DNA from 3 places in the Paenibacillus sp. FSL R5-0527 genome. Region 2 is predicted to be linked to each of the others. Evidence: riboswitches for the same ligand, from Rfam matches in the RefSeq annotation. Region 2 holds a riboswitch; each other region holds the start of a gene.
The links. Region 2 has a riboswitch for cyclic di-AMP ahead of NYE69_RS29310 (TrkH family potassium uptake protein). Riboswitches for the same ligand answer to the same signal wherever they lie in the genome.
Positions count from the first base shown of each region.

Region 1 (7,866 bases), 1.9 Mb from region 2:
ACGGAAGTGTTCCGTTCGGGGCTGGAAGCGGTGGACAAAAATCAGGAGGAATCGGGGCTGGCCATCGGCCTGTCCCGCCGCCAGCTGTTCCGGCACATCGTGCTGCCGCAAGCGCTGCGCATCGCGATTCCGTCGCTGTTCGCCAATTTCATCTTTCTGCTGAAGGAGACGACCATCGTTTCCGCGATCGCGGTGCCCGAGCTGCTGTTCACCACGACAAGCTATATCTCTTTGTACTATAAAACGTATGAAATGCTGTTGATGATGACCTTCTGTTATTTGCTTATTTTTCTGCCGCTGTCTTTCGGGCTGAGCCGGATCGAAAGGAGGTACCGGCATGGAGCGTACGGGAATTGAACTGCTTGTCTTCAGTTTGCCGGAGCTGGGCCGCGGCGTATGGAAAACGGTTTTGATTTCGCTTTATACGATAGCGATCAGCATCGTCTGCGGCATCGGGTTTGGAGCGCTCCGCACTTCGCGGCGTCCGTGGCTGCGGATTGCAACGCGTGCGGTGCTCGAGCTGTTCCGCAGCGTACCGGTGCTGGTCTGGCTGTTTTTCTTTTTTTTCGGCCTGCCGTTGTTTTTCGGGATCGACATTCCCGCTTTTGCTTCGGCCGTGCTGGTTTTGTCGCTTTGGGGCATGACGGAAATCGGCGAGGTGGCGCGCGGCGCGCTGCAGTCGCTGCCTAAAGGCCAGCTTGAAGCGGGCCAAGCGATCGGGCTTAATACCCGCCAGCTGTACATATATGTGCTGATCCCGCAGGCGGTGCGCCGGATGATACCTCCGAGCATCAACGTGTTCACCCGGATCGTGATGACCAGTTCGCTGACCGTGCTGGTCGGAGTTACGGAAATGATCAAATCGGGGCAGCAAATCATCGAACGGAATTACAAATACGGCCTGGCGGCGATCATCATTTACGGCGCGTTGTTTGCCTTGTATTTTCTGATTTGTTATCCGCTGTCCGTCTATTCGCGGCGGCTGGAGAAGAAGTGGGCGGAGTAGTTCAACTTAACGGAAAGGCGGGACAGGACATGGGCGAAAGCTTATTAAGCCTGGAGGGCGTCGTGAAAATTTTCGACAAACATCCGGTTCTGAACGGGATCGACCTGGAAGTGGCGCACGGCGAAGTCGTCGTTATTCTCGGACCTAGCGGCTGCGGCAAAAGCACCCTCCTGCGATGTTTGAACGGTCTTGAACCGGTGCAGGGCGGGAGCATTCGCTTTCAGGGCGAGGACCTTACTGCGGGTAAGGCGAGCTGGCAGCAGGTCCGGCAAAAGATCGGCATGGTGTTTCAGAGCTATCATCTGTTTCCGCATATGACGGTGCTGGAAAATATTTTGCTGGGACCGCTGAAGGTGCAAAAGCGCGCAAGAGCCGAGGCTACCGCGGAAGCGCTGCAGCTGCTGGAACGGGTAGGCCTGGCGGACAAAAAGGACGCCTATCCGCGCCAGCTCTCCGGCGGACAGCAGCAGCGGATTGCGATTGTGCGCGCGCTGATCATGCACCCGCAGGTCATGTTGTTCGACGAGGTTACGGCCGCGCTGGATCCCGAAATGGTCAAAGAGGTGCTGGAGGTGATGCTGGATTTGGCGGAGCGGGGGATGACCATGCTGATCGTCACGCACGAAATGGGGTTTGCCCGCGCCGTGGCGGACCGGATCGTGTTTATGGATCAGGGGGAAATCCGCGAAACCGCAAAGCCGGATGAATTTTTTGCGGGACCGCGAAGCGAACGGGCCAGGCAGTTTTTGGGGCAGTTTTTTGCCATAAAAACCGGAAAAGGGAGTGGAAACCTATGAAAAACTCATGGAAACGGGCATTATCTGTATTATCTTTATTGCTGCTTGCGGGGACGCTGACCGCTTGCGGCGGCGATTCCTCCGGCGCGGCCGGCGGCTCGGCGGGAGCCAAGGAGGCTTCCGGCGGCGGCATTCAGGCCATTAAAGACCGCGGCAAACTGATCGTCGGCGTATTTTCCGACAAGCCGCCTTTCGGGTTTACGGACGAACAAGGAAATTTCATCGGTTTTGACAACGATTTGGCCAGACGGTTCGCCAAGGATTTGCTCGGCGACGAAACGAACATCGAATTCGTCACGGTCGAGCCGGCCAGCCGGATTCCTTACTTGCAAAGCGGCAAGGTGGACCTGATCGTCGCCAATATGACGGTCACGGACGAACGGGCCGAGCAGGTGGACTTCACCAACCCGACGATGAAAGTGGCGACCCAGGTGCTCGTCGCGGACAGCAGCGGGATTCAAACGCTGGACGACCTGAAAGGGAAGAAAATCATTGTGACCAAGGGAACGACCGCCGATATTTTTCTGACGGAAAACCGCCCCGATATCGAACTGGTCAAATACGATAAAAACACCGAGTCTTTGCAGGCGCTGAAAGACGGGCGCGGCGACGGCTACGCTCAGGACAACTTCATCTTAATCGGCTGGGCCAAGGATAACCCGGGGTTTCATCTGATCGAAGAAAAGCTGGAAAAAGAAGCGCCGATCGCTCCGGCTGTCCAAAAAGGCAACACGGAGCTGAGGGATTGGATCAATACCGAGCTGGAAAATCTGGGGAAGGAGCAGTTCCTGCTCCAGCTGTATAACAAATACGTCAAAGACGAGCTGGGGCCCGATACCGATCCCAATGAAGTTATCACGGAGGGCGGCAAGCTTTAGTCCGGTTAAACCTGCAAACATTTTTGCAGGTTTTTTCACGTTCGGTCTTAGAACCTGGTACTATTATGTGGTATAATGAGTTGATCAAAATAACTGGTAACTTCAGTTTAAAAGGGGATAGATCAACTTGAACTATGAGCAGTGGCTGGCGCCGGAATTTTACAATATAACATCGGAGATGGAGAACCACGACCCGGGGAAAACGGCTTTAAAATGGTTAAGCGAGCAAGGCGATTATGAGGAAATTTCGTACGGAGACCTGCTGGCCGGGGCGAACCGGCTTGCCGGAGGATTGTCCGGGCTCGGATTAAACAAAGGGGACCGCGTGCTGGTGATGATGCCGCGGCATATTAATGCTTACGTAATTTATGTGGCTTGCTTGAAGCTGGGGCTGACGATCATCCCTTCGTCCGAGATGCTGCGGGCCAAGGACTTGGCTTACCGGCTTCGGCACTCCGGGGCGCGGGCGGTCATCGCCTGGCACAATGCGACCGGGGAGGCGGACAACATTGATGAGGAGCTGCCGTCATGGGCGTTTCGCATCGCGGTTGCCGGAAGCCACGAAACCGTCCTCGCTCCAGCCGGGTGGGTTATGCTCGATTCATTGATGGACGGGCAGCCGGACACCTTTGAGGCGGTGCGGACTCACCGCGACGATATGGCCATTTTGGCGTATACGTCCGGAACGACCGGCAATCCGAAGGGCGTCGTGCACAGCCATGGGTGGGGTTATGCGCATCTCAGGATCACCTCGGCCTGGCTGGACATTCGAAGCGCCGATACAGTGTGGGCCACAGCCGCGCCGGGCTGGCAAAAATGGATTTGGACCCCGTTCCTGTCGGTACTGGGGAATGGGGCGACCGGTTTCGTATACCAGGGGACGTTCCAACCGCACCGCTACCTGCAGCTATTGGAGAATTACGGCATTCAGGTCATGTGCTGCACGCCGACCGAATATCGGATCATGTCGAAAACGGACGGGCTGGGCGGTTATAACCTATCCGGCCTGCGCAGCGCCGTTTCCGCCGGGGAGCCGCTAAACGAGGAAGTGATCCGGAAATTTCAAGAGGAATTGAACATCACCATTCGCGACGGATACGGGCAAACCGAAAGCACGCTGCTGATCGGCAATCTGAAGGATACTCCGCTCAAGCAGGGATCGATGGGCAAAGCGGTTTCCCCGGGCGTGGCGGAGGTGGTCGACGAGCGGGGAATTCCGCTTCCGGCGGGACAAGTCGGGGATATTGCCGTTCATGTTAGCATGCCGGCTTTGTTTAAAAACTATTACCTGGAGCCGGAGCGGAAGCAACAAAACGTGCGCGGTGAGTATTTTATTACCGGGGACCGGGCGCGAATGGACGAAGAAGGCTATTTCTGGTTCGAAGGGCGCGGCGACGATATCATCATCAGTTCCGGGTATACGATCGGGCCGTTTGAAGTCGAAGAAGCGCTGATGAAGCATCCTGCCGTCAAGGAATGCGCCGCCGTGGCGAGTCCCGACGAAATTCGCGGGCATATCGTCAAAGCTTTTGTTGTGCTGAAAGAAGGGGCGGCGGGTTCGCCGCAACTGGTCAAGCAGCTTCAGGCTCATGTCAAAGCGGTGACGGCCCCGTATAAATATCCGCGGAAAATCGAATTTGTCGCTGAACTGCCCAAAACGAATACGGGCAAAATCCGCAGAGTAGAGCTGCGGGAGCGGGAGGAGCGCGCAGCCTTGGAGGTGAAAAGCTCTATTTAGAACAAACGGCCCCCCGAGCTAGGGCAAGAAAGCCTTGATGTAATTGGGGAAAACCACCGGCGGATTTATGAATCAGTTTCATGGTAAGAAGGACGGCTCGATGGAATCAAATGCAAAAGTGCATTTGAATTTCCGCAAATTTCTGCTTTTGGGCGGTTGAAGTGCAAAAATACATCTCATTTGCAGCTATAGGATAAAAAGGCAGCTTATCATAAGAAATGAACTGCATATTTGCAGTTGAACCGCCTGTTTCGGGGATTTTCGACGAAAATCGCATGCTCTTTTGCATTTCGTGCCACTAGCGTTGCATTTGAGTCTGGCAAGATACATTTTCTGAGCACACCAATGCTCTAACGGTTGCCACAAGCGCTATTTGTTCCAATCCCGTTGATTTCAAATTGTAACGGTTGCCATGGGGCTTATTTCGCTGAAAACCGGTAATTTTTGCTTGGATTCAGGCAAATAACGGCGCTGGCAACCGTTAGAATTTAGAAAAGGTCTTTTTTCGGCAAATAGCCGCTGCTACAACCGTTAGATTTCGGATAGCTTTCACGGGAAAGCTTGAGCAAAAGTTAATGCAACGCCAGTGATTTCGTGCCGATCTCCTCCTCCTCCTTTTTCCGGCTCCGTATTCCATCGCTGTCAAATCCATGCTCTATCTGCTTTAAAGTTGGTTTTTCGCTGCGGCCTATGCGGCAGGAGCGTGGGATTGGCAAAAGTTCGAACGCATATTGTCCGGCCCTTTTCCTCAAATTAGTAAGGTCCTGCATCTTATCATCTTTTTGGAGGAGGCTAAAACATGGCAAATCCTTATTCCAGCATGCAATCGCAAAACCCGATCTCATCCGCCCAGCAGTCCGTCAAAAAAGCGCACCGGGCCGTAACGCAAGCACAGTCCCATCCGACCGAAGAAACGGTGGAAAATGCCTACAACGCCATTCACAAAGCGGAGAACGCCATTTCCCAGGCGGATGGGCGCATGAACCCGGAACCGCTGGAACGCGCCAAGGAAGATTTGCAGGAGGATCAGGCCGATTTGGCTGAAGCGGAAAGCCGGCTGCAGTAACGAATACGGCGGCGAGCATATGGCGAAATCGAAAATGTTACAGAACATGGGTTGACATGAACGCGAATTGCCTTTACTATAGACTCACGCTTAGTTTCCGGCTTAAGGAGCCGGGAAACGGGGGAACCAATTTTTTGGGGCGAATCATTCAGCAATGATTGTAGGGTACCATCTTACCCGAGCCCGTCAGCTAACCTCGTCAGCAGTGGATGGGTCTATATTGCGACATTAAGAGATTTTATTAGGCCCTTTTATAAGGGCCTTTGTCCGTTTTAAGGACCCTGCTGGGTAAGCTTTGTCTTCTCCAAGCGGCGGTCCTTTTTGGTTTGGACAAATATTTCTTATGAGGGGATGAGGAGGAATGAATCAATTGGAAACGTCCGTAATTTTTGATCCAAAGACGGATGCTTACCCTTCCCGGGTGTATGCTGAGCCGAGATGGCTTCCGCGGCAGGACCCCATCGTATATGGCGAGTGGAACGCGGAAAGCGGAATCAGCAAAGAGCAGTCGGATTTTTACGCCAAAAACGGTTATCTGTTCCTGGAGAACTTTTTCGGCGGAGCGGAATTAAAGGGCTATCAGGAGAAGGCGCAGCGCTTGCGGGAAGCATCCCGGAACCTTTCATCCGATGAAATTATCCGCCAGCCCGGCGGGGAAGAAGTGCATTCGATCTTTGCGATTCATCGGACCCACCCGGTTTTTCAGGAGTTGTCCCGGCATCCGAGACTGCTCGCGATCGTCGAGCATGTTTTGGGGGGACCAAGCTACATCCATCAGTCGCGGATCAATTATAAGCCGGCATTTACCGGCAAAGAGTTTTACTGGCATTCGGACTTTGAGACCTGGCATGTGGAGGACGGGATGCCCCGGATGCGGGCGCTCAGCTGCTTGATCGCACTGGAAGACAATTATCCGTTTAACGGACCGCTTATGGTCATGCCCGGTTCCCATCAAATCTTCGTGTCGTGCGTCGGCCAGGCGCCGGATGATTGCTCCAAGGAATTCATCGCGCCCGATCAGGCGAGCTTAACCGAACTGGCGAAGCGCTGCGGCATTGAAACGCCGGTCGGCAAGGCAGGTTCCGTACTGCTGTTCGACTGCAATTTAATGCACGGCTCCAACAGCAACATTACGCCGTACCCGCGCAGCAATATTTTTATGGTCTATAACAGCGTAGCAAACAAACTGGCGGAGCCTTATTTCGGGAAGAAGCCGAGACCCGAATACATGGCGGCCCGCGCGGAATTTTAAGAAAAAAAGCCGTCCCGGCAAAATGGCTTTGCGTTGGGGCGGCTTTATACATAAAGAAGCGCAAAATATCGCATAGTAAATTCAAACCACAACCTTCCGGGAAAGGAGTGACCTTTAGGTGAGCAATAAAATTGAAGCCGTACGCGCGGATCATCAAAATTTTGTCGATAAGACCGAAGACGAGGTTAAGGCCGTGCCGGCCACCACGAATGTGAATGAAGCGGTCGAAGCCATTACCGGGCATATCAATAAATACGATGAACCTGAAGAAAAGGAACAAAAGAAATGACGCACCGCCAGAAAAACCCCGGAATTCCGGGGTTTTTTCGCAAGCTACATGTTTAGCGCTTGATTGGCCATTTGCACGTCGTGGGCCAGCAGTTCTTCCAAATTGTACGCCGGATAGTAACCGTGTTGGTACATGAAGTTAAATATTTTGGTATGAAGGGCGATGGCGCCAAGCAGATGTTTTTGGAACGTTTCTTTTAATTGAGGAGTAGCCGTCTCCGTAATGGCGTTCGCGTAATTGCGTACAGAGGCTTTAGCGAAGCCAAGCAGGTTGGCCGCGTCAAAACCGGTCATATCGGGCGAAACGTTGCGGGCCATACCAGGCGCCAGCGGATAAAATTTGAGCAATTCGCGGATATTGTGCTCCAAGGTTTTGATCGTTTCTGCATAAAGCGCTTTTAACTCCGGGTCCATCACCATCGGCAGTTTCTTTTTGAACGCCGCCAAATTGGCGGATTGCGAGGCGACCAGCTCATGCAGCTCCAGTGTTTCATGCCAGGCCAGATGCTCCTGTTTCCATTCATTATTCACGATCTCACACTCCATAGTTAGGATTGATTCATTATATGCGCAGCGGAACCTTATGGGTATTTGTCCTTGTATGGGACGATTTTACTCCGGCTTCCGGCAATAATAGAAAACGATGGGGCGCATTCTAAAAGTGATTTACCAAGCAACCGCAAAACAGCGAAGGAGGATACGTTCTCATGGAATTGGCCGCACACGAGGCACAGGATTTGAACGAACTAACGTTAAGCTGCGTTAACTCGATTACGAACATGGCGTGTTTCTTAAACCAAGCGCAGGACCCTGAACTGAAGGCGATCTTGCAAAAACATCT
Region 1 covers NZ_JBBOYI010000001.1:4,653,935-4,661,800, reverse strand. Annotated here, with positions in the region: gene NYE69_RS20550 (amino acid ABC transporter permease) at 1-357, shown strand, start outside; gene NYE69_RS20545 (amino acid ABC transporter permease) at 338-1,006, shown strand; gene NYE69_RS20540 (amino acid ABC transporter ATP-binding protein) at 1,036-1,803, shown strand; gene NYE69_RS20535 (transporter substrate-binding domain-containing protein) at 1,800-2,681, shown strand; gene NYE69_RS20530 (acyl-CoA synthetase) at 2,860-4,419, shown strand; gene NYE69_RS20525 (hypothetical protein) at 5,219-5,485, shown strand; cyclic di-AMP (ydaO/yuaA leader) riboswitch at 5,563-5,705, shown strand; gene NYE69_RS20520 (phytanoyl-CoA dioxygenase family protein) at 5,847-6,737, shown strand; gene NYE69_RS20515 (hypothetical protein) at 6,856-7,026, shown strand; gene NYE69_RS20510 (spore coat protein) at 7,071-7,571, opposite strand; gene NYE69_RS20505 (spore coat protein) at 7,733-7,866, shown strand, end outside.
Region 1: another riboswitch for cyclic di-AMP. It lies ahead of NYE69_RS20520 (phytanoyl-CoA dioxygenase family protein); the one in region 2 lies ahead of NYE69_RS29310 (TrkH family potassium uptake protein).

Region 2 (7,866 bases):
CTCCCTGGTGCGGTCCCTGCAAAATGATCGCTCCGATCTTGGAGGAGCTGTCGGCAGAAGTGGGGGACTCGGTGAAAATCGCCAAGCTCAACGTGGATGACAATCCGGAAACGGCTTCCCGTTTTGGCGTAATGAGCATTCCTACCCTGATCCTGTTCAAAGACGGTCAACCGGTCGACAAAATCGTCGGGTTGAACTCGAAAGACACGCTGAAAAACCTGATCGCCAAGCATCAATAAGACAGGGATAAGGCGATAGGGACTTTTGCTGCGCGCCTTGGATTACGCCTCCGGTTTTGTCCGGGGGCGTTTTCTGTGTAAGCGGTGTACGCGCTTCAGGCGGTGCGGGCGTTTTGTGATATTTTATGCGGGAGGAGGATGAAGGGCGTGGACTCATTTGTCAACGAAGCGCAGGGGCAGGAGCAGGAGAAGGCGTTGGAGGCGATTCGCCACAAGCTGGCGTTGCTGCCGGATTTGCCGGGCTGTTATTTGATGAAAAACAAAGACGGCAAAATCATCTATGTCGGCAAAGCCAAAGTGCTGAAAAACCGGGTCCGTTCGTATTTTACCGGCAGCCATAACGGAAAAACTCAGCGGCTGGTCTCGGAAATCCGCGATTTCGAATATATCGTAACCGGAAGCAACATGGAGGCGCTCATTTTGGAGTGCAACCTCATTAAGCAGCATCACCCGCGTTATAACGTGCTTTTGAAGGACGACAAAACCTTCCCTTATATCAAAATTACGAATGAACCGCATCCTCGGCTCGAGGTGACCCGGCGGGTGCTTAAAGATAAAGCGAAATATTTCGGTCCGTACCCGAACGCGTATGCGGCCCAGCAAACGAAAAAGCTGCTCGACCGCATGTATCCGCTGCGCAAATGCAACGTGATGCCCAAAGAGGTGTGCCTTTATTACCATATGGGGCAATGCCTGGCGCCATGCGTGCAGGAGGTTCCGCAATCGACCTACGACGATATGACTCAGGAAATAACGTCGTTTCTGAGCGGCGGGCACGAGGAGATCAAAAAAGAGCTGGAGCGCAAAATGCATGAGGCGGCCGAGGAGCTGCAATTCGAGCGGGCCAAGGAACTGCGCGACCAGATCATCAATATCAACGCGCTGATGGAGAAGCAGAAGATCACGATGAAAGACGCCAAAGACCGCGACGTCTTCGGCTTTGCCGTCGACAAAGGCTGGATGTGCGTGCAGATCCTGTACATGCGGCAGGGGAAAATGATCGAGCGGCATGCGTCGGTATTCCCGTTTTACGGCGATGCATACGGGGATTTTCTGTCGTTCGTCACGCAGTATTACAGTGAAAATCCGGCCTTGCCGCAGGAGATTTTGCTGCCGGAGATGAAGGAGGATGCGGAGGCTGAGGCCGCCGGGGCTGAGGGGGATCCGAAGCGCGGAGCTGAGCCGGCCGGGGCTGAGCGTCGCGGCGAAGACGGAGCGGAGCCAGCGCCGGTAAGCCTGGGGCCGGAGGCCGCGGCTGGGCAAGCTGCGGAGCAGGAAGGCGCGGATGGGGCGGTACCGGCGCTGGCTGCACTGGCGGGGCTGGCTCCGGCAACGGAAGGCGCGGATAGTCCGGTACCGGTGCCGGGAGTCCGGGCCGTGCCGGCCCCAGCGCCGGAAGGCGAGAACGGCCCGGTGCCGACGCCAGGGGCGCAAGCGGGGGAAGCCATGCAACTGGAAGGCGAGGCTGGCCCGGCACCAACGCTGCCTGGCGAGAACGGCTCGGAAGCTCAAGCCGGCCCGGAAACCCGGGCCGCAGACCAGCCGGCGGCGCTGGATTCGGCCTCCGGCGCGGCGGCGCTGCAGGAATGGCTTGGCGTCAAGACGCTGGTGCCGCAGCGCGGCCTGAAGAAGCAGATGGTGACGATGGCCTTGGAAAATGCGCGCGTGGCGCTCGACGAGAAATTCCGCCTGATCGAACGGGATGAGGAGCGGACTTCGAAGGCGGCGGAAAACCTCGCGCGGGCGATCGGCCTGGAGAAGGCGTCGCGCATCGAGGCGTTCGACAACTCCAACATCCAAGGGACGAACCCGGTATCGGCGATGGTCGTGTTTATCGACGGCAAGCCGGCCAAGAAGGAGTACCGCAAATACAAGGTGCGGACCGTACAGGGACCGGACGACTACGAAACGATGCGCGAGGTGATCCGCCGCAGGTACGAACGGGTGCTGAAAGAAAATCTGCCGCTCCCCGACGTGGTCGTAGTCGACGGGGGCAAAGGGCAGATCTCCGCTGCGACCGACGTATTGGAAAACGAGCTGGGCCTCTATATCCCGGTGTGCGGCCTGGTCAAGGACGCCAAGCATAAAACGGCGCAGCTGATGGCCTTCGACCCGCCCGAGCCGATTCATCTGCCGCGCGACAGCCAGGAGTTCTACCTGCTGCAGCGGATTCAGGATGAGGTGCACCGCTTCGCCATCACGTTCCACCGCGAGCAGCGCGGCAAGTCGATGGTCGTTTCGCGGCTCGACGCGATCCCTGGCATCGGGGAGAAACGGCGCAAGGCGCTGCTGAAGCATTTCGGCTCGCTGAAAAAAATCAAAGAGGCTTCAGTCGAAGACTTCCGGCCGCTTTCGATCGGCGACAAGCTCGCCCGCCAAATTATCGACGCCCTGCGGGACGAGGACGTGCCGGAAGAATTGTAAACTACGGCCAGTTTCGGAGCCATGGCTTACCATGATCGCTAGGAGCGGGAGCGCAGGCTGGAATAGAGGATTTTTTTGCCGTTATTTTAGAAAGATGGGGGCAAAAAGGCTCCTTTTCCAAGCTTGATTTCCAAATAGGGACCCAAAGTCACTGGCGGCGTTGCATTAACTTTTGCTCAAGCTTTCCCGTAAAAGCTATCCGAAATCTAACGGTTGCAGCAGCGGCTATTTGCCGAAAAAAGACCTTTTCTTCTAAATTCTAACGGTTGCGAGCGCCGTTATTTGCCTGAATCCAAGCAAAAATTACCGGTTTTCAGCGAAATAAGATCCATGGCAACCGTTACAATTTGAAATCAACGGGATTGGAACAAATAGCGCTTGTGGCAACCGTTAGAATATTGGTGTGCCCAGAAAGGAATCTTTCCGCAGATTTAAATGCAGCGCTAGTGCCAATTGCCGCTATTTTGCGGAAACAAATACAACGCTCATTCCCTCTCTGCTCCTTAAACCAAAAAACCGTCGAAGCAAAAATTGCTCCGACGGTTTTTTGCGTTCTGCAGGATCTACCCTCTTCATAGCCGCCTAAGGCTGCTGCAGCAGCTGCGGAGATTGCGGGGGCTCCGGCTGCTGCGGCTGCAGCGGATGCAGCGGCGGCGGACCCTGCGGTGGACCCTGCCGCTCCTTGCCCGGCGGGTTGAACAGATAGATGACGTAAGCGACGATCGCTGGCAGGGCGATGTAGACCAGACCGGCGGCGATGTTCACCGCTCCGCCCATAAACATCAGGCTCAGCGCCATAAGGATGCTGTCAAAGATCACGTGCGAGAAAACGACGGTCGGAAAGCCGTAGCGCAGGAAAATGAAGCTGAACAGCAGTCCGATAAAGGTCAACTCGATCGGCCGTGAAATGACCGGATAGATCGGATACAGCGTATGGCCGAAAGCCCAGATCAAGGTCGTCAAAAGACTGGCGACGAACGTGCTGCGGAACAGCTTCTTCAGCATCGGAATGCCGAACAGCCGGTAAACGGCTTCCTCGCCGATCCCGGCCACCCAGGCGAGCAGCGGGAACAGGAGCGGGTAGACCATGTTGTACGGCGATTGTGTCGCATCGGTCGTCGACCAGGTATGAATCGTTCTTTCCAGAATGAAGAAGACAACCGACTGCACCCCGAGCAAAATTAAAGCCCACGCATAACCGTCGGCCACCGCGGTCAGCACATGGCGGCCGTAACCTTCCTCCCTGGACCGCGCCCACAGATTGATGCCGTTTTTCCGCCACAGTCCGTCCCCGCCGACGAGCGAGAAATATACCGAGGCGGCAAGAATCAGGGTGACCAGCCCTTGAATCACGAACCCTACCGTCAGCACGATCGGATCGAGCCCGTCCTTTTCAAACACAGGCAGCATGTTGACCGTCCCGATGACGGACAAGACGAAGTAGGCGCCGGCCAGAAAAATCCCGCGTTTAAAAGTGGTATGCGCCCGCGTCAGCGCGCTGTATACGATGGCCAGGATGCCGAGCACAAACGTGAACAGGGCGTATCCGGCAAAGGTAAGCCAGTTGGCCAGCCGCGTCTGCCCGGCGACGTAATCGGCATGCGTCTCGGGAACGGAGAAGTAGCTTTCGAATGACGATACGGCGCCGTATTCGTAGCGGATATCGATCGTCGCTTGCGACTCCCCGAGCTCATCCCCCTTGATGTGATAGAGCAGACCGACATCGCCCTCGCCCGACACGCGCTCAAGGCGGGCCGGATCAAAGCCGAACGTGGCCAGATAAGGCGCGGCCAGCCGCTCCTTCTCCTCCAGCGTCAAGTCGCCTTCCCAGGCGCGCAGCGAGTCTGGCGTCTCGGTACCGTAGTCCAGCATCATCTGCTTTTTCGCATTGCTCGCGGAAACGATTTCCTCGAACCCGACCACTTTGCCGGTGGTCATGTGAACGTCGACGGTCAAAGCGCTAAACCCATCGTTTGGTTCGTTGAAACGGACGCGAAAAACGTCGTACGGAAATTGCTTGTCATACGTCTTCAGGAAAGGGGCGAGCAAATCCGCCTTCGTTAAATAACCGTACAGATCGGAGCGCGATTCATAGGTAACGAGCGCTTTTTCGGGATGACCGGCCAACTCGAAGTTCAGCACCGACTTTGCAAATTCGATAGCTTTCGTTCTGGCCTGCGATTTGGCGATGACGTCATCCGACTGCTCCATTTGCAGCGTGTCGGAAGCGGTTGTCGGAAAAATCTGGACGATGAAGAAAATGACCAACCCGATCAGGGCCATCAGCCAAAGCGTTTTTGTCTTCAGCCTGCGGCTGAACGGTTTCATAGGTGAAAACATTACAAAACTCCTTTAAAATTTTTTGTTCTCAAGTATGATTTTGCGCGAAGTACATCACAGTAAAGATAACATAGTGGAATTTCCAACGCCAGTTGAAGGCAAAAATGATGAAAAGATGCAATAATCCCGTTATACCCTAGCATGGCTCAGATTGGACGGCAAGAAGATCGGCGATTTGCCGTTTCCAGCCTTTTTTCACCGTTTTTAATCAAAAAGAACCTTTGTAGTGGAAGCCAATAAGGTTTATAATCCATTTGACGAAAACGGAATGAAAACATTTGAAAAATAATAAGGCCTAATTTCGATTTCGAAAACGGGGGAACCGATTTTTTTTGGGGTGAATTTCGCGCGATTGTGGCGGCAGCGGCATGGCTGCCTTGGTCGGGCGATTAGGGCAACTGTGCATGCCCGAATCCGTCAGCTAACCTCGTAGGCCTCCTGCAACAGGAACCAAACACCGAAAGGCATTGGATTTCCAGTGCTTTTTTCTTTTGTTCTTTTTTCACGACAACAATGGGGTGAATGAATTGTCTTTCAAAAAAATCAGCTTTTCCCCGCCGCAAATTTTGGTGTTGGGTTTTGCGCTCATCATTTTGCTGGGATCGCTGCTGCTGATGCTGCCGATTTCCAGTGCGGCCGGGGAGATGCTGCCGTTCGTCGACGCGCTGTTTACGGCGACTTCGGCGACATGCGTAACGGGACTGGTCGTCGTCGATACCGGGACCTATTTTTCCACGTTTGGCCAAATCGTAATCATGCTGCTGATTCAGGTCGGCGGACTTGGGTTCATGACTATGGCCACCTTGTTTTCGCTCGTGTTGAAACGGAAAATCTCGCTGAAGGACCGGCTGATCCTGCAGGAGGCGATGAACCAGAACACGATGGAGGGCATCGTCCGGCTGATCCGCAAGGTGCTGCTGTATTCGCTGGTCATTGAATCCTGCGCGGCGCTGCTGTTCGCGATTCGCTGGGCGTTTGACATGCCGCTGGGCCGGGCGCTGTACTTTGGCGTTTTTCACGCGGTATCCATGTTTAACAACGCCGGGTTCGACCTGTTTGGCGAATACCGGAGCTTGACGTTGTACGTGGCCGATCCGCTCGTCAACTTCGTGGCGATGTTTCTCATCGTGTCCGGGGGCATCGGGTTTATCGTGCTGTCGGACATCATTGATTTCCGGCGCCGCCGCAAGCTGTCGCTGCATTCCAAGGTGGTGCTGTCGATGACGTCGGCGCTGATCGTGGTCGGGGCCCTGGTCATATTTATATTCGAATTCACCAATCCGCGGACGCTAGCCCCGCTCGGCTGGGGCGGGAAATTTTGGGCCGCGCTGTTCCAGTCGGTGACGCCGCGGACGGCAGGGGCCAACACGGTCGATATCGGCGCGCTGCGGCAGGCTTCGCAATTTTTTATGATCATCCTGATGTTTATCGGGGCTTCGCCCAGCTCGACCGGCGGCGGGATCAAAACGACGACCTTCACCATTCTCGTGGGCGCGGTCATCTCCATGATCCGCGGGCAGTCGGACCTCGTCCTGTTCCGCTACCGGATGGCCCAGGAACGTATTTTCAAAGCGGTCACCATCACGATGCTCGCTTTATTTCTTGTGGTGGCCGTCGCCATGGTGCTGTCCACGACCGAGGACGCCAGCTTCCTGAGCATTCTGTTCGAGACGACCTCCGCGTTTGGCACCGTCGGCCTATCGATGGGGCTTACCGGGAAACTAACGGTAATCGGCAAAATCCTCATCAGCTTTACGATGTTTGCCGGAAGACTTGGGCTGCTTACGCTGGCTTATGCGCTTGGACCGAAGAAGGGCAAAGAACTGTACCGCCATCCGGAAGGCAAAATGATTATAGGATAAAGATAAGGGGACTTGAGATTAAACATGAAAATGCAGCAGTTTGTAGTCATCGGATTGGGGCGGTTCGGCTCCAGCCTGGCTCTGGAGTTAATGGACCTCGGGTACGAGGTGCTCGGGATCGACCGGGACGAAGAGGTGGTAAACGAATTGAGCGACCAGCTGACGCATGCCGTCGTGGCGGACGCCACGGACGAGGAAGTGCTGAAATCGCTGGGCGTCCGTAACTTCGACTGCGGGATCGTCGCGATCGGCAGCGATATTCAGATGAGCATTTTGGCGGCGATTTTGCTCAAGGACTTGGGGATCAAGACCGTGGTTGCCAAGGCGATCTCCGTCTTGCACGGCCGCGCGCTGCAAAAGCTTGGCGTGGACCGGGTTATTTTTCCGGAACGGGATATGGGCGTCCGCGTGGCGCATCAGCTCGTGACTCCAAATCTGCTGGATTACATCGAATTGTCCAAGGAATACAGCATCGTGGAAATGAACGTTCCCGCTTGCCTTGACCGGAAAAACCTGGGCGACATTAACCCGCGCGCCCGTTTCGGCTGCAGCATCGTGGCCATTCATCGCGACGGAAGCATCCTGGTGGCGCCTACCGCCATGGATCAGCTGCAAGAAGGGGACATTATGGTCATCATCGGATCGAAGAAAAATATCGAAGAGTTCGAGGAAGTCATTAACGAGTAATTATTACCGGGTTATTAAGAAAAAAGAGTTGGTTCACTTTTGATGGTTGGGATGTGGCGGTATGGAATCGGCTGTAACCGAAGCGATACATCATTTTCTGATCTTAATTTTATTCGTCATCAGCGTTGGCGTAGTATCGGGCAAACTGGCGGCATGGCTAAGGCTGCCGGATGTGGCGGTGTTCATCGCCGTCGGGATGCTGCTCGGCCCGGGGCTTGGGCTGATTCATGAACAAAGCGGATCGCTGATCAATCAATTGATATTAACGGTCGGGTCGGCGCTGATTTTGTTTGACGGCGGGCGGAATTTGCGGC
Region 2 covers NZ_JBBOYI010000001.1:6,522,282-6,530,147, reverse strand. Annotated here, with positions in the region: gene trxA (thioredoxin) at 1-239, shown strand, start outside; gene uvrC (excinuclease ABC subunit UvrC) at 387-2,663, shown strand; gene NYE69_RS29315 (CPBP family intramembrane glutamic endopeptidase) at 3,246-5,003, opposite strand; cyclic di-AMP (ydaO/yuaA leader) riboswitch at 5,286-5,455, shown strand; gene NYE69_RS29310 (TrkH family potassium uptake protein) at 5,522-6,865, shown strand; gene NYE69_RS29305 (potassium channel family protein) at 6,890-7,552, shown strand; gene NYE69_RS29300 (cation:proton antiporter) at 7,614-7,866, shown strand, end outside.

Region 3 (7,866 bases), 2.2 Mb from region 2:
GCTTAAATCATCGTAATGGATTCCCATGACCACGGTCACCGTCCGATTCAGCGCCGCGGCGGCGCGGCGGGCGAAATCCTCGCTTAGCGTGTGCTCTTTGTGGCCGGGAACGGCCGAGGTTTGTACGGCGACGCCCCCTTCCGCCGCGTAAGCGGTGGACGCCGCGCCGATATGAACCTCGCCGCCGCCGATCGTGAGCAGCAAATCGCGTCCCATCGGAATCGCCTCCAGCTTGATGTCGTCAAATGTCAACATGCCGCAGCCTCCTTTTCTCTATGTATAACCACATTTTAAAGGATTCCGCGGATTTCGTCCAAATTTCGGATGCCTTCCGAGCGCATAAACTCGGTCAGCCCGGCAACCAGTTGCTCGCCCGCGCGCGGCTGCACGAAATTGTAGGTCCCCACCTGCACAACGGCCGCTCCCGCCATAATAAACTCGATGATATCCCCGGCGCTGCCGATACCGCCCATGCCCATCACCGGAATCGTAATGGCCCGGCACACCTGGTGGACCATCCTTAATGCGATCGGCTTGATCGCCGGCCCCGACAATCCGGCGTACAGGTTGTCGAAGACGCTGCGCCGCCGGTAAATGTCGATTTTCATTGCCGAAAACGTATTGACCAGCGAAACGCCGTCGGCGCCCTCCTCCTGGCACATTACGGCCATCCCGGCGATGTCTTCGGCGTTCGGCGACAGCTTGACGATCAGCGGCAGCTTCGTGGCCGCGCGCACCTCGCGGACGACAGCGCGGGCAATCTCCGTTTTGATCCCGTAGGCCATCCCGCCCTCCTTGACGTTGGGGCACGAGATGTTTAACTCGATCATGTCGACCGCCTGACGTCCCTCCCGCTTGCGCCAGGCGGCGTCCTCATCGATCAAGCGCGCGCCCTCCGCGTATTCCTCGAGCGTGTTCCCGCCCAAATTTACGATACGCGCCAAATCGAGCGTTTCCCAATACGGACATTCATCGCGGAGAAAAGCAGCGACGCCGGGATTTTCCAAACCTACGCTGTTGAGCATTCCGGAAGGCGTTTCGGCCGCGCGCAGGCCGTCGTTTCCCGCTTTTGGACGAAGGGTCAAGCCTTTGCCGCTGATCCCTCCAAGCTTGTTGATATCGTACAGCGCACCGTACTCCCGCCCGAAACCAAACGTACCGGAGGCCATAACGACCGGATTCTTAAAGGAAACCCCGGCGATGGCACAGGACAAATCGATCCCGCTCATGCGAAAACCACCTCCTCCACCGAAAAAACGGGGCCGTCCGTACACGCTTTTTTCCGGCCGTCCCGGCATTTCACGCTGCACACCAAGCAAGCGCCGATGCCGCAGGCCATCCGGTTTTCCAAAGACACGTACACTTTGGCCCGGCTTCCCGCGCTTGCCTGCTTTTGCTGCACGGCTTTCAGCATCGGATGCGGCCCGCAGGCGATGATCGTGTCATAAGCGTCAAAATCGGCGCGGTCGAGTATCGAACCGCCCACATCAACGATAGTCCGGCCCGCGGATGCCTGGCGAAACTCTTCGACCATGTACGCCTCCCGGCTGAAGCCGAGATATACGTCAGCCTGCGGCGCCGTTTTGAGGGCGAAATAAAACGGGGCGATACCGATGCCGCCGCCGATGAATGCCGTTTTTCCCGTTAGCGGGGGAAAGCCGTTGCCGAAAGGCCCTTCCATCCGGAGCGGATCGCCAGGCTTCAGCTGAGAGATCAGTCTGGTTCCTTCCCCGGCAATCCGGCACAAAAATCCGATCCGGTCCTCCGTCAAATCGAAAATGCTGATCGGCCGCGACAGCAATGGATACCGTTCGCTCGCGCGGAGCATATAAAACTGGCCCATTTTCCCGGCAAATCTGCCTTCCGCCGTCAATAAAAACACGTCATCGGCAACCCGCCTGTTGCTTACCACGATAGCCATCAAATCCACCTCTTCCTTACGTCTGCTTCATCAAAGGATGCAATTTTTCGGGAAGAACGTCTGTGATGTTTTTCATAATTGTGTCTTTATAAATCCCGTTAAAGATGGGCATACCAAATCATAACAGTACCCGGACGAAGGAGGAAAAATGTTGACTACCCTGTTCAGAAACTTCCTGATTTCCGTTTTCATTCTCGCGGTAATCGGAGGCAACATGCCCGTCGTATCGGCTTCTTCCGAAACGTCCCGCGCTGCGGCTGCTGCGCTGCAGCCCGGCGACAAGGAAGCAAAAGCTCAAGCCGCCCGGGCGGACGCCAAACCGAAGCCGGCCGATTTAAACGAGCTTCGGCGCAAATATTCCGAAACGTTCAAATTTCGCGGACCTGAGGTCAAGCAAGTGGCGCTGACGTTTGACGACGGGCCGGATCCGAGATTTACACCGCAAATTTTAAACATTTTACAGAAGGAGGGCGTGAAGGCGACCTTTTTTATTGTCGGCAACCGGGCCAAAAAATTCCCTGCCCTGGTAAAACGGATACGCCGGGAAGGCCACCTGATCGGCAATCACTCCTTTGGCCACCCGAATTTCGGAAAACGGTCGCTCAAGCAATTTCAAACGGAAATTTTGCGTACGGAAAAAATCATTCAGCAAACCGCCGGGTACCGGCCCAAGCTGATCCGTCCTCCTTACGGCGAAATCCGGGAGCCGCAAATTCAATGGGCAAAGCAAAACGGCTACACCATCGTCAACTGGAACGTGGATTCGCTGGATTGGAAAGGGCTGAACAAATCCAAGGTCGAAAACAACGTGCTCGGCGCCATAGGGCCCGGTTCGATCGTTCTTTTTCATGCCGGCGGCGGCGTAGGGTCCAACTTAAACGGTACGATCCAGGCTTTGCCGGACATTATCCAAACGCTGCGGGACAAAGGCTACCAGTTTGTCGATTTGGCCGAATTGCTGCATACGGCGAAGTATAGATAAAAAAAAGAAAAGCGCGAGCATCAGACCCTATGGTCTAGCGCTTGCACTTTTTTTACTTGATCTACATATAAGCAAACGAATTTACTTCAACACGTACAGGGTGACTTCCTGAAACCCGAACGATTCGACGGATTTGACACTGCCGGGAATGAAGATGTCGATGCGGTTGCCTTTGATCGCTCCCCCCTGATCGCTGGCCGTGGCCACAAACGCCTGCTTCGGCAAGCCATCATGATTATATCCGGTGACCAGCACCTTCGTTCCCATCGGAATCACGTCCGGGTCGACGGCGATCGTGCCCAGCTTTAACGGGTTGCCGAAATAATCGACCGCGCCCCATTTTCCGTTTTCGTCGGCGGCCGCCGAGTATGCCGATGCTTTCATCTGAATCGTATGGGAATAATTAAACGTTTTGCCCCAGGCTTCGACGACTTTGTCCGATGGCAATACGGTCGGCCCCGACACCGCGTCGGCTTTCATCGTCTTTGCCGCGGGAGCCTGGTTCGATTCCGGCGCCGCTGCTTTCGCTTCGGGAGCCTCCGTTCCCGGAATCGTCAACTTCAGCCCCTCGTATATATTGCCGGGATCAATCCCCTGATTGGCGTTCATCAATTGCTCCATGCCGACTCCGTACTTCTTGGCCAACAGATAGAAGGTATCTCCTTCTTCCGCCGTATGTACCGCATCCGCGTGCACAGGTACCGTCTGTAGAACCGCCGCCAAACTTGCGGCTACCAACGTTGTTTTTGCAATCTTCGAGAATAAGAGATTTTTCATGCTGTTCTTCCTCCTTTTATACGCCTGCGGAGTTAGTTGTCGGATTCGGGAAAAAGGATTATCCCCGGCGCCCAATGCGAGCGCTTCACCCCAAGAAACCACGTTTCATTTAACGTTCGGTTATTCGCTGAATCATCCCCCGCACCTGCCGAAGCAGGTTTTGGCTATCTGAATATATCACAATTTTGTAACCAATTGGACAGGAAATAGTATCCAAACCGCGCAAACCCGCATTCTGCCGCTATATTTATTTATGGAATCATGTAAAAAAAGTAACAACTCATTCATGATGTAACGTACAAGCAAGCTTCTAGCCAAGCTTGAGAACATGGAAGGCTGATGGGGTGATCGGCGGATCAACATCCGCTGTCCGTACGGCTTTGCACGATTATCCCGTTTGATCAGGAAGCAGAGAAGAAGATGGCATTGTTCGGGAGAATCAGAATATGCTTGGGAAAAGCAGACATGTTCGAGATCATCAAATCTGTTCATAGATCATTGCCAGGTTCGGGAAAAGGAGGTTTAGGAGAAGTGAAGTGAAGCAGACCTGACGGGAGAATGGGGCAAGACAACGAAAAAAAAGAAAAGACCGTGATCTTGCTGCAGCCTGGATCCGTTTGCAGCAACGTCTGAAACGTTCAAGCACTTCTATAGGCCGCAGCCGCAAGGGGCTGATGCGGTTGACGCGCGATCAGCCGGCGGTAAGGGGTCGTGGGAATCGCCACACACATGCGCAGTAACTTCTGCCGCATCGTTTCTTCCGCTCCGGGCCGTCCTCCTTGCAGGCGCAGCCGGCGGCGTCCGGTGTATTCGTTCAGGTACGCCTGCAGATGCTTCAGCCCCAAGGCTCCATACGTACTCTTCAGCGATTCCCACGCCTCTCTCACTACTCTCCGCAAGGGAGCATACAGCCGAAAGGCCTGAGGGAACAGCTGTACCGCCGATGTATGGACATCCACATGCCCGCCAATAAACTCGGTTAGATCTTGACGGTTTGCCCTTTTTTCGCTTCCCCGCTTATGCGGCACCAGGCGGATTTTGACCTGCTCCGGCTCGCCCGATTCCGTGACCGTGCAGCCGGCTACGACCGCCGAGGCGTACGGATGCGAAACCTGACACCGGGACGGATTACGCCCATACTGATCGCTGTTCACCTTCACGTCTCCGGAGAGCAGCTCCCGGGCATCGAACTCCCCCACGGCATGACGTATTTTTTGCAGCATCGACCACGCGGTCTTGTAGGTGACCCGGATCACCTTGCTCAGCCGCAGCGCCGAGATGCCGTCCTCAAGCAGGAACAAATCCAGGGCCTTGAACCACTTGAGCAAGGGGAGATGCGTTCCTTCAAAAATCGTGCCGACCAAAGGCGATGTTTGATGCTTGCACTTTCCGCACTCAAATAAGGGGATATGCCGGGAAGTCAGACGGCTGCACCGGGTGTGAGCGCAGCGCGGGCAGTCAAAGCCGTTTGGCCACTTCATCGCGATCAGCGCCTCCATACAGTCCTGCTCGCTGTTATAACGGCTGCTGAATGGTTGAAGTTCCGTTCCCGCATTGGCTTCCATATCCGCTTACCTCCCGAATCAAGAATACACGAACATAGGTTCCATTTATTTCATTATACCAAACGTGCGTTCTCTTATCAAGTTGAAAATCTCACCTGAACCGCCTCATTTTTTCCTCATCTTTTTTGTTTTTTTCTTCTCTCTTTTTTTGGAACCCTTGCTCTAGCCCCACCCCCTGCTCCCTGAAAGAAAGGGATAATCGTGCAAAGGCAGGCAGCAGGCAGGAACATCAAGGTAAGAACACTAAGACACGAACGCTACAGACAGCCACCTCAGTCCGTCATCCTGGAATCAATAGAGCCAAAGTCATCATTTATTTCTTCAAGCACCGATCTCGATTTTTGAGCCAAAAAACTTCTGAAGTGGCCTTCAGCATTGATCTTTCGACTGGTCATGAGCTGGGGTAACGGCATTTCATATATAGACGCCTTGAATAGAGAAAACGAGGTCGAGTTTACGATCATTGAAAAGTCAAACAGATAAGAAAATTAAAAGTGAACTCCTCGAAAGCAGGTTCTGCTAAATTAAAAGGAGTTCACTTGAAATCAGAAGAAAAAGTATGGTGAAGTGAAATAAAAACCTTTGAGGGGACTAGCTTAAAGGCACTACAGCACTTTGCTTAAAAAATCCTTCGTGCGCTGGTGCTGCGGCGCGCCAAACACCTGCTGCGGCGTCCCCTGCTCGAGAATCACGCCCTGATCCATGAACAGGATGCGGTCGCCGACCTCGCGGGCAAAGCCCATTTCATGGGTGACGATGACCATCGTCATCCCCCGCTCCGCCAGGCTCTTCATCACGTCCAGCACCTCGCCGACCATTTCCGGGTCAAGCGCCGAAGTAGGCTCGTCAAACAGCATGACGTGCGGCTCCATCGCCAGCGCGCGGGCGATCGCGATCCGCTGCTTCTGTCCGCCGGACAGCTGGGCTGGATACGCGTCCCGCTTATCCTCCAGACCGACCGTCCGCAGCAGTTCAACGGCGATCTTCTCCGCTGTGCTTTTCTCCATTTTTTTCACGCGAACCGGAGCCAACGTAATGTTGTCGATCACCGTTTTGTGCGGGAACAGGTTGAAATGCTGAAACACCATGCCCATTTTCTCCCGGGTTTTGTTGATGTTGTGGCCCTTCCCGGTAATCGATTCGCCTTCAAACCGGATTTCGCCTTCCGTCGGAACCTCGAGCAGGTTCAGGCAGCGCAGAAACGTACTTTTCCCCGAGCCGCTGGGGCCGATGACGACGACGACTTCGCCTTTGGAAATCTCCAGGTCGATCCCCTTCAAAATGTGCAATTGGCCGAATTTTTTATGCAAACCTTTAACGGTGATCACTGGTCTTCAACTTCCTTTCGAACACGCCCAAAATACGGGACAGCGTAAATGTCAAAATAAAGTACATGATCGCGATGATTAGGTACGGCGTCATGCCGTCGTACGTAATGGTCACGACCGATTGCGCTTGGAAAATCAGCTCGGCCGTCCCGATGATCGACACGATGGACGACTCTTTGATGATCGTGATGAATTCGTTGCCGATCGCGGGAAGCACCGATTTGATCGCTTGGGGGATGATGATATGCCGCATCGCCATTCCCTTGGTCATCCCAAGCGAGCGTGCAGCCTCCCCTTGCCCGCGGTCCACGCCTTGGATGCCGGCGCGGAAAATTTCCGCCAAATAAGCCGAGCTGTTGATCGACAGCGTAATCGCCCCGGACTGGATCGGCGAAAAGTTGATGTCGAACATAAACGCAAACCCATAGTGAATGATCAGCAGCTGCACCATCATCGGCGTGCCGCGCAAGAATTCCACCCAGGCATGGCCGAGAAAACGCACGATCCCCCAAGGAGACATACGCAAGAGCGCGATGATCAGCCCCAGGAAAAAGCCGCAGACCACGCTGATCGCCGCCAGCAGCAGCGTATACTGCACACCGGCGAGAAAATAACTTCGGTATTCCATAAACATCGAAATCAAATTCATAAAGCCTTCATTCCTCCTCGTTTACCTCAAACCCTTACGCAAAAAAACAGAAAATAGCGAAATGGGCTTCGCTATTTTCTGCAGGTTGCAATCCGCCATTATTTCTCAGCCAGTTCACTCGCTTCGGTGACGAACTTATCGATGCTGCCGTCGGCAATCAAGCGGTCCAGCGTGGAATTCACCTGATCCAACAGCTCTTTGTTGCCTTTCTTCACGCCGATCACGTAACCCTCGTCTTCGTTTTCCGGTGTGGCGTCGGTAATGACAATCCCTTTGACGTTCTTGACGAACGACTTCGCTACAGGGCCTTCCAGTATCGCCGCATCGACGCGGTTGGTATTAAGCTGCATGACGATATCGCTGATTTTGGCCAGCGAAGTCAGTTTGGCGTTCGGAATTTTCTTAGCCATTTCTTCCTGGATAGATCCCTGCTGCACGCCGATCTTAGCGCCCTCCAGCGATTCCATGGTGGCGAATTTGTCTTTATCCGCCTCGCGGGTGACTACCGCCTGTTCGGCTTTATAGTAAATTTTCGACATATCGATTTGCTTAGCGCGCTCCGGCGTCGGACTTAAACCCGAGATAACCAAATCTACCCGGCCGCTCGCCAGCTCGTTAAGCAGGGAGTCGAACTTCAAGTCCTT
Region 3 covers NZ_JBBOYI010000001.1:4,338,367-4,346,232, reverse strand. Annotated here, with positions in the region: gene lpdD (prenylated flavin chaperone LpdD) at 1-255, opposite strand, end outside; gene NYE69_RS19030 (dihydroorotate dehydrogenase) at 291-1,229, opposite strand; gene NYE69_RS19025 (dihydroorotate dehydrogenase electron transfer subunit) at 1,226-1,921, opposite strand; gene NYE69_RS19020 (polysaccharide deacetylase family protein) at 2,073-2,903, shown strand; gene NYE69_RS19015 (3D domain-containing protein) at 2,985-3,680, opposite strand; cyclic di-AMP (ydaO/yuaA leader) riboswitch at 3,686-3,856, opposite strand; gene NYE69_RS19010 (IS1595 family transposase) at 4,319-5,245, opposite strand; gene NYE69_RS19005 (amino acid ABC transporter ATP-binding protein) at 5,851-6,573, opposite strand; gene NYE69_RS19000 (amino acid ABC transporter permease) at 6,560-7,222, opposite strand; gene NYE69_RS18995 (transporter substrate-binding domain-containing protein) at 7,321-7,866, opposite strand, start outside.
Region 3: another riboswitch for cyclic di-AMP. It lies ahead of NYE69_RS19015 (3D domain-containing protein); the one in region 2 lies ahead of NYE69_RS29310 (TrkH family potassium uptake protein).